Regions from separate parts of the Janthinobacterium sp. FT14W genome, predicted to be linked through region 1. Evidence: riboswitches for the same ligand, from Rfam matches in the RefSeq annotation. Region 1 holds a riboswitch; the other holds the start of a gene.
The links. Region 1 has a riboswitch for FMN ahead of ribB (3,4-dihydroxy-2-butanone-4-phosphate synthase). Riboswitches for the same ligand answer to the same signal wherever they lie in the genome.

Region 2: linked by a shared signal. The riboswitch ahead of GCN74_RS09370 (6,7-dimethyl-8-ribityllumazine synthase) and the one ahead of ribB (3,4-dihydroxy-2-butanone-4-phosphate synthase) in region 1 are both predicted to bind FMN.

What each region holds. Positions count from the first base shown of each region.
Region 1 is NZ_WFLL01000079.1:5,481-9,689, reverse strand. It holds gene GCN74_RS27385 (LysR family transcriptional regulator) at 1-229, opposite strand, end outside; gene GCN74_RS27380 (MFS transporter) at 355-1,725, shown strand; gene ribB (3,4-dihydroxy-2-butanone-4-phosphate synthase) at 1,733-2,380, opposite strand; FMN riboswitch at 2,475-2,625, opposite strand; gene GCN74_RS27370 (M16 family metallopeptidase) at 2,809-4,209, shown strand, end outside.
Region 2 is NZ_WFLL01000010.1:26,706-30,914, reverse strand. It holds gene GCN74_RS09375 (TonB-dependent receptor) at 1-1,683, shown strand, start outside; FMN riboswitch at 1,758-1,919, shown strand; gene GCN74_RS09370 (6,7-dimethyl-8-ribityllumazine synthase) at 2,092-2,592, shown strand; gene GCN74_RS09365 (ABC transporter substrate-binding protein) at 2,658-3,710, opposite strand; gene GCN74_RS09360 (class II aldolase/adducin family protein) at 3,936-4,209, shown strand, end outside.

The DNA of each region.
Region 1 (4,209 bases):
TGTCGGCCGCCCGTTCCATCGCTTCGGCGGCGTTCAAGGCCAGTTCGCCGGCCGGCGTGGGCACGTAGCCGGACGGCGTGCGCAGGAACAGGGTGGCGCCCAGCGACGCTTCGAGCGCGGCCAGGCGGCGCCCGCACGTGGCCTGGTCGATGCACAGCAGGGCGGCCGCGCCGCGCAGGGTGCCGGCCCGGCCGATGGCCAGAAAGATGCGCGCGTTATCCCAGTCCAAGGCGTTTCCTTTTTTATCTGTGATGTGTGATGCATTTTTGCATCGGAGTGCCGAGTTTATGCCTGTTTACTGCATTGCGCAACGCTCCCATAATGGCTGCCCCGCTGCCTTTGCAAGGAAAAATCATGCTTCCCACCGCTCCCCGCCGCGCCAGCGGCCTGATCCTGCTGACCCTGGCCTTCGGCTTCGTCATGGCCATGCTCGACGTCACGGCCGTCAACGTGGCGCTGTCCGATATCGCGCTGGACCTGGCCATACCGCTGACGGGCCTGGTCTGGGTGGTCGACGGTTATACCCTGACGTTTGCCGCGCTGCTGCTGGCCGGCGGCGCGCTGGCCGATCGCTACGGGCCGAAAGCCGTGTACCAGGGCGGCCTCGGTGTTTTCATCCTTGGTTCGGTCCTGTGCGGCGCCGCGCCCGACGGGCATTTCCTCACGGCCGCGCGCTTGCTGCAGGGCGCCGGTGCGGCCCTGTTCATGCCCAGTTCGCTCAGCCTGCTCACGCACAGCTTTGAAGACGAGCGCGAGCGCACGCGCATGCTGGGCGCCTGGTCGGCGCTGGTGGGCGTGGCCGGCGCGTCCGGTCCATTGATCGGCGGCATCCTCGTGCACCAGTTCGGCTGGCGCAGCGTGTTCTGGGTCAACGTGCCGCTGGGCGTGCTGGCCATCGTCATGGCGCAGCTGCTGCTGGCCGCGCCGGCACGCCAGCCGCGCGCGCTGTCGCTGCTCAGCCATGTGCTGGGCGTGCTGGCGCTGGCGGGCCTGAGTTTCGTCCTGATCGAAGGGCCCGTGCTGGGCTGGCTGTCGCCCGGCGTGCTGGCGGCGGGGGTGTTGACGGTGCTGTCCGCCGGGCAACTGCTGCGGCGCGAGCGCAGCGGCAGCCATCCGCTGTTGTCGCGCGCGCTGTTTCACAGCAGCAGCTTTGGCGCGGCCAATGGCGTGGGTTTCTTGATCAATTTCTGCGTGTTCGGCCAGCTGTTTTTATTGAGCCTGTTCCTGCAGCAGTCGGGCGGCGCCGATGCCCTGCAGTCGGGCTTGCGCCTGCTGCCCATGATGGCGGCCTATACGGTGGGAAATTTCATGGCGGGAAGTATTGCGGCGCGGCATGGCACGCGTTGGCCCATGCTGGCCGGCTTGCTGGTGGGCGCCGTCATGGCCTTGCTGCTGACGGGGCTGCGTCCCGGCACGCCATATTCCCTGCTGGCGCTGGGCACGGCCATCATGAACGTGGCCATCGGCATCGCCATTCCCGCCATGACGGCCACCGTGATGCGGGTGGCGGGCAAGCAGCATGCGAACAGCGCGGCAGCGGCCCTGAATGCGAACCGGCAGATCGGCGCGCTGGTGGGCGTGGCCCTGATCGGCAGCATCCTGCACATGGTGCCCGACTGGTCGCTGCGCCTGCCGCTGGCCTACGCGACGATTGCCGCCGCGTATGGCCTGGCGGCGGGCCTCGTCTACCGCCACGTGCATGTGGCGAAGGCCGCGGCCGCCTGAAGAGGGCTTACTGTCCGCGCGTGCTGCGCCATTCCACCAGTTCTTCGATGGTCAGAATGGGCATGCCGTGCAGTTCGGCAAAGCGCTCGATGTCGTCGCCGCGCATCATGGTGCCGTCCGGATTCATCAGCTCGCACAGCACGGCGGCCGGGTTCAGGCCCGCCATGCGCGACAGGTCGACGGAGCCTTCCGTGTGGCCACGGCGCTCGAGCACGCCGCCGGGCGCGGCGCGCAGGGGGAAGACGTGGCCTGGGCGCACCAGGTCGGCGGGCTTGGCATCCTTGGCGATGGCGGCGCGGATGGTGGTGACGCGGTCGGCGGCCGATACGCCCGTGGTGACGCCGTCGCGCGCCTCGATGGAGACGGTAAATGGCGTGCCGTAGCGGCTGCCGTTGTCGGACGACATGGGCGGCAATTCCAGCGCGCTGACGACGTCCGTGGGCAGGCACAGGCAGACGATGCCGCTGCATTCGCGGATCAGCAGGGCCATGGTCTCGTTCGTGAGTTTTTCTGCCGACAGGATCAGGTCGGCTTCGTTTTCGCGGTCGAAATCGTCGAGCAGGATGACGGGGATGCCGGCGCGCATGGCGGCCAGGGCGGATTGGATGCGACCTTCGAGGTCGTTGGAAAGCAGGGTATAGCTGTTGACTAACATGGTGAAACGCTCCTCGCATAGGCGAAAAACGCTGCAGGGCAAGCGAATAGACGCAACTGGCCGCATCGCCGGGGCGATGGGACATCACACTACTGCACATCTTCTTTCATCCGGACTATACCGTCGGCTCTGGAGTCGCACCAGATCTGCTGACCCTGCCAAACGAAGTTTGACAGGCGCTCGCGGGCTTGACCGTTGCCGGTCTTACCGCCGGTGGGGAATCGCACCCCGCCCCGAAGACGTCGTTATGCCGATCCACATGATCGGCGGCAATACTTTAGCACAAATGAAAAAATGCGGCAGGGTACAGTTGAGTTTGCTATTCGGCAAAATTGCTTGGGGAAAGCAGTTTTCCCTAAGCTGTTTTTAATGGCGGAAAGACGATTTCAGTGTAAGGTACGTTTACTGAATCTTACCGTTGAGAATACATGAAGCTGAGTAAATTACGCCTGATTTCGGGCGCCGTCTTGCTGGCGTGCGCCTGCATGGCCCAGGCGGAAATCCGTTTGACCGATCCCCTGCCGCTGGCACCAGAAGTTACCGTCGGCAAATTGCCGAACGGCTTGACCTATTACATCAAGAAAAATGCCCGTCCCGCGCAGAAAGTGGAACTGCGCCTGGTGGTGAAAGCCGGCTCCATCCTGGAAGATGACGACCAGCAAGGCCTGGCCCATTTCACGGAGCACATGGCCTTCAATGGCTCCACGCATTTCAAGCGCAATCAGCTAATTTCCTATTTGCAATCGATCGGCGTGAAGTTCGGCGCCGACTTGAACGCCTACACGAGTTTCGATGAAACCGTGTACGTGCTGCCGATTCCCACGAACAAGAAGGAAAACCTGGAAAAGGGTTTCCTCGTGCTGGAAGACTGGGCGCACGGCTTGAAATTCAATCCGGCCGACATCAACAGCGAGCGCGGCATCGTGCTGGAAGAGGCGCGGCTGGGCAAGGGCGCCAGCGACCGCATGAACAAGGTCCTGTATCCGAAGCTGCTGAACGGTTCGCGCTATGCGGAACGCATGCCGATCGGCAAGGAATCCGTGCTGAAGACGTTCAAGCCGGAAGCCATCAAGCGCTTCTACAAGGATTGGTACCGGCCCGACCTGATGGCCGTGATGGTGGTGGGCGACGTGGAGCCGAAACAGGCTGAAAAACTGATCCAGCAGCATTTCGGCAAGCTGAAGAATCCCGCGCAACCGCGTCCCCGCCTGTATGCGGAAGTGCCGCAGCGCTCGCAAACGGAAGCGCTGGTGATCACGGACAAGGAAGCGCCGGACGACTCCGTCTTCATCCGCTACCCGATCCGCGCGGCGCAGGAACCCGTCACGATTGCCGATTACCGGCGCCAGATGATCGAAAACCTGTATGGCCAGATGCTCAGCGCGCGCATGCAGGAATTGGCGCAGCAGGCGAACCCGCCGTTCATCCAGGGCGGCAGCAGCATGGGCAAGCTGGTGCGCGGCTATGAATCGTTCAGCGCGTATGCCTTGCTGGGCAAGGGCGGCGTGCAGCCGGCCGTCGACGCGCTGGTGCAGGAAGACGAGCGGGCGCGCCGCTTCGGTTTCAGCCAGGATGAGCTGGACCGCGCGCGCAAGAACATGCTGCGCAATTACGAGCGCGCGTACAGCGAACGCGACAAGTCCGATTCGGCCGGTTTCGTGGCCGAGTATTCGCGCAACTTCCTGGAGCAGGAAGCCATTCCCGGCATCGCCAATGAATTGCGGTACGCGCAGGAACTCCTGCCGCAGGTGACCTTGCAGGAAATCAATGAGACGGTGGCCAAGGTCATCCCCGACCAGCAAAAGAAACTCGTCGTCTTCATGGGCGCC
Region 2 (4,209 bases), on a different contig from region 1:
CTGTCCTTCCACACGGAACAGCAAGGCGAGGGCCGCTTCCACAACCAGTTTACGGGCGAGCGCGATGGAAAACTCAAGGACAGCGCCATCCGCGGCCAGCTCAAGGCCCTGATCGGCCGCGACCTGACGGCCAATCTGAACCTGCATTACCGCGACTACACGACCAAGGGCGCGACCACCACCGTGGCCAGCTACGGCGCCAACGGCGTGTACCGCAACGGCTACGTCCCCAGCACCAATCCCGACGACGTGAGCACGAATGCGCCGGCCGACAGCGACGTGAAACAGGGCGGCGCCCAGTTGAACCTCGACTATGCGCTGGGCGAGCTGACCCTGACCTCGATCACGGGCTATGAAAACTTCCGCAACGAGGCCACGGGCGACAGCGACAACACGCCGCTGGAAGTGGGCCGCAGCCGTTCGAAGGCGAGCAGCCGGCAGGTGTCGCAGGAGCTGCGTTTGACGTCGCCGCAAAACGGCACGCTGAGCTGGGTGGCGGGCCTGTTCTACTTCAATGAAAAGATCGATTCCGATTCGGCCGGCGCGCGCCTGCCCAACGGCACGGTGCCGGCGCTGGCGGGCAGCACGCAGCCCGTCGGCTACAACCGCACCGTCTACCAGCACAAGGCGCGCAGCGCGGCCATCTTCGGCAGCACGACCGTCAACTTCAGCGAGCAGCTGCTGTCCACGTTTGGCTTGCGCTGGACCACGGAAACCAAGGACCTCGATCTGCAGCGCGTGCAGGCGGCATCGAACACGGTGACGTTCGGCGATGCGTCGAACTGGTGGAACACGGTCAAGGGAGGCAACTACACGGCCGCCGCGGTCGCCAACAACAATTTCACGTCGAATCCGTCCACCACGTGGAATGCGCTCACGTATGACGTGACGCCCGAATACCGCTTCAGCCGCACCCTGCGCGGCTATCTGAAGTACGCGCACGGCATCAAGTCGGGCGGCTACAACACCAGCGCCACGGACGTGCGGGCCCTGAACACGGTGAAGCCGGAAACCCTGAACTCGTTCGAAGCGGGCATCAAGTCCGAATGGCTGGACGGGCGCCTCAATTTCAACGCCAACGTCTTCCATTACGACTACAAGAACGTGCAGGTGAATATCACGGGCGTGTACAACGGCGACCCCACGCAAAGCGTGAACTACCTGCAGAATGTGCGCAAGGCCCACGTGAATGGCGCGGAATTCGAGATCGAGGCGCAGCCGACGGACAACCTGCACGTCAACGCCAACCTGGGCCTGCTGCGCACGGAATTCGACGACTTCGCCATCCAGAACAATGGCGGCGACCGCTCCGGCAATGAATTCGTGCGCTCGCCCCACGTGACGGCCCTGCTGGCGGCCGACTACCGTTACCCGCTGGGCAATGGCGCGCAGCTGGTCTTCAGCGGCGATGTGCGCTACACGTCGAAGCAGTACTACTATGTGGACCCGCAAAGCGACGCGCGCGGCTTGCTGAACCAGGGCGGCTTTGCGCTGGCCAATGCGCGCCTGTCGTATGTGCTCCCGGGCGGCAAGCAGCGCATCACGGCGTATGCCAACAACCTGGCCGACAAGGTCTACCGCAACCACACGCTTACCAGTTTCGTGCCGGGCGCCGTCAACGGCGACACGGTGATCATCGGCCAGGGCCGCACGGTGGGCGCCTCGTACACGCTGCAGTTCTGATCGCGCGGGGCAGGGACAGGGGCGATATGCTATAGTCGCCGGGCATGGCTGCCGCACCCGGTGCGGCGGCCACGCAACGTTCTCAGGGCGGGGTGCGATTCCCCACCGGCGGTAATGGCATGCGTGCCTAGCCCGCGAGCGCTTGCCGGCGCGGTCTTCGGACCTGGCCGGCAAGGTCAGCAGACCTGGTGTGATTCCGGGGCCGACGGTATAGTCCGGATAAAGAGAGAGCGGGATGCATCATTGTGTTGGTGCCGGCATACGCCCGGCGCATGGGCGGCCTTGCCGTCGGTGCGCGGGCGCGCGTGCCTGCATGCGCAGTTGGGCGCGGCTTTCACGCGCCTGCGATATCCCCTTCGATCCCATGCCCTGTTTTTTTTGTCATTTTTAAAAACAGGAGTCTTTTGTATGTCACGAGCACACGCAGCACCAGGCAAGCGCATCGCCTTCATCCAGGCGGGCTGGCACCGCGACATCGTCGCGCAATGCCGCTTGTCCTTCATCGCCGACATGGCGGCCCTGGGCTATGCCGAGAGCGACATCGATATCGTCGATGTCGCCGGCGCCTTTGAAATTCCCCTGCACGCGCAAGTGCTGGCCAGGAGCGGCCAGTACGCGGCGATTGCCGCCTCGGCGCTGGTGGTCGACGGCGGCATCTACCGCCATGACTTCGTGGCCGATGCCGTCATCTCCGGCATGATGCAGGTGCAGCTGGCGACGGGCGTGCCCGTGCTGTCGGCCGTGCTGACCCCGCACCACTTCCACGCGGGCCACGAGCACCAGGAATTCTACTTCCAGCATTTCAAGGTCAAGGGCGCGGAACTGGCCGCCGCTTGTGCGGCCACCATCCGCTCGCTGCAGCGGCTGGCACAACCGGCCGCCGCACCGCACGCGGCCCTGGCTGCCTAGGGCGCGTTTGCCCTGATGCCGTAGTTCCCGGGGCCAGCGCCTGTTCGTGCGCTGGCTCCGTTTCTTTATGCGGCCTGCCGCAGCAGCGCGTCCAGCCGCCGCTGCGCTTCTTCCAGGGGGCGGCGGTCTGTCCAGCCATCGATATCGACGTCGCGGTCCAGGAAACCGTGCTGCAGCTGGAAATCCTTCTGCTGGCGGAACAGCGCCACTTTTTCTTCCGACAGGTCGGGCGCCAGGGTCAGGTGAAAACCGTCGCGGTAGGCTTCGGCCACGGCGTCGGCGCCGGCCCGCGTTTCGCCCTGCAGGATGGCCTGCACCTTTTCCTTGTGGCTGCGCGCCCAGTGCGCGGCGCGCAGGGTCTGCGTCAAAAAGCGCACGACCAGCTCGAAATGCTGCTCCAGCATCGTTGCATGCACGGTGATCGGCCGCGGCGTGCCGTTGTTCACGCGGAAGCGCCGGTCGGGCAGGGCGTCGATGTCGATGCCCACGGCCAGTCCCGCCGCGCGGGCCGCTTCGGCCGCCGCCGCGCCTTTCACGTAGACGGCATCGACTTCGCCGCGCAGCAGCGGCGCGATGCCCTGCCACAGGCCCGCGCCCAGATCGGCTTGCGCCGGCGCGTCGGCCCCCACTTCCACCAGTTGCACGTCGTCCAGCGTCAAGCCGGCGGACGCCAGCACGCCCTTGTAGCCGGCCAGGCTCATGCCGCGCGCGATGCTGCGTCCGCGCCGGTTCTCGCGCAAGTCTTCGGCGCGGAATACGGGCAGCGCCAAACGCTTGCCCTGCAGTTGCGCGGGCGTGGCGATGCCGGAAGCGGGGCGCACGAGGATGGCTTGCCACTCGTCGATCCAGGTCAGGCCGATCAGGCGCGTGGGCGCCCCTTGCGCGTGGGCGGGCAGGGCCAGCAGGTTGCCCCCTTCGCGCACGAGCGTGGACAGGCCATGCTCGTAATGGTGGCGCGCCAGTTCGCCGCCCACTTCCTGCAGGGTCTTTAACGCGATGCCGTCGCGGGCGAATTCCTCGTCCAGCCAGCCCAGTTTGTAGGCCAGGCCCGTGGCCGTGGGCACGGGGCAGCGGGTGAACCAGACGGTATCGACGGCGGGGGCGGTTGCGGTAGTCATGGGATGCTTTCGTGGTGGGTGGAGCCTTGAACCCTGCAGGAAACGTGCCCGCGCCGCTTGCTGGCTGGCCGACAGCACGTGCCGGCAACGCTGCTGCCGCGCCAGCAGCCGCTGTTGCGCAGGCAGCAGCGCGCCGCCACCTCCCCGGCCCCGGCGCTGGCACGCGTCTTGCGAACGTAGAGGCAGGACTGACCCGTATCCCAACCCCACAGAATGGAGCATGACATGACGGACGTGGCACAAGCAGAAGCACAACAAGTACAGGTGCAGGAGTTGACGGCGGCCGAACTGGCCTTCGTGGAACAGGTGCGCAGCGATGCGCAGATCGCCTTCGACGGCTTGCGCGAGACGGGCAGCCTGACGGCCAACGGCACGGTGGGCTTTGTCGAGCGCACGCCGGCCGGCGACAAGGTCGTGGTGGTCAACGATCCCGGCCCGTTCCGCCGCGGCCAGCCCCTGAAGGCAGCCGTGCTGGCGTTGGACGGCACGGTGCTCGCGG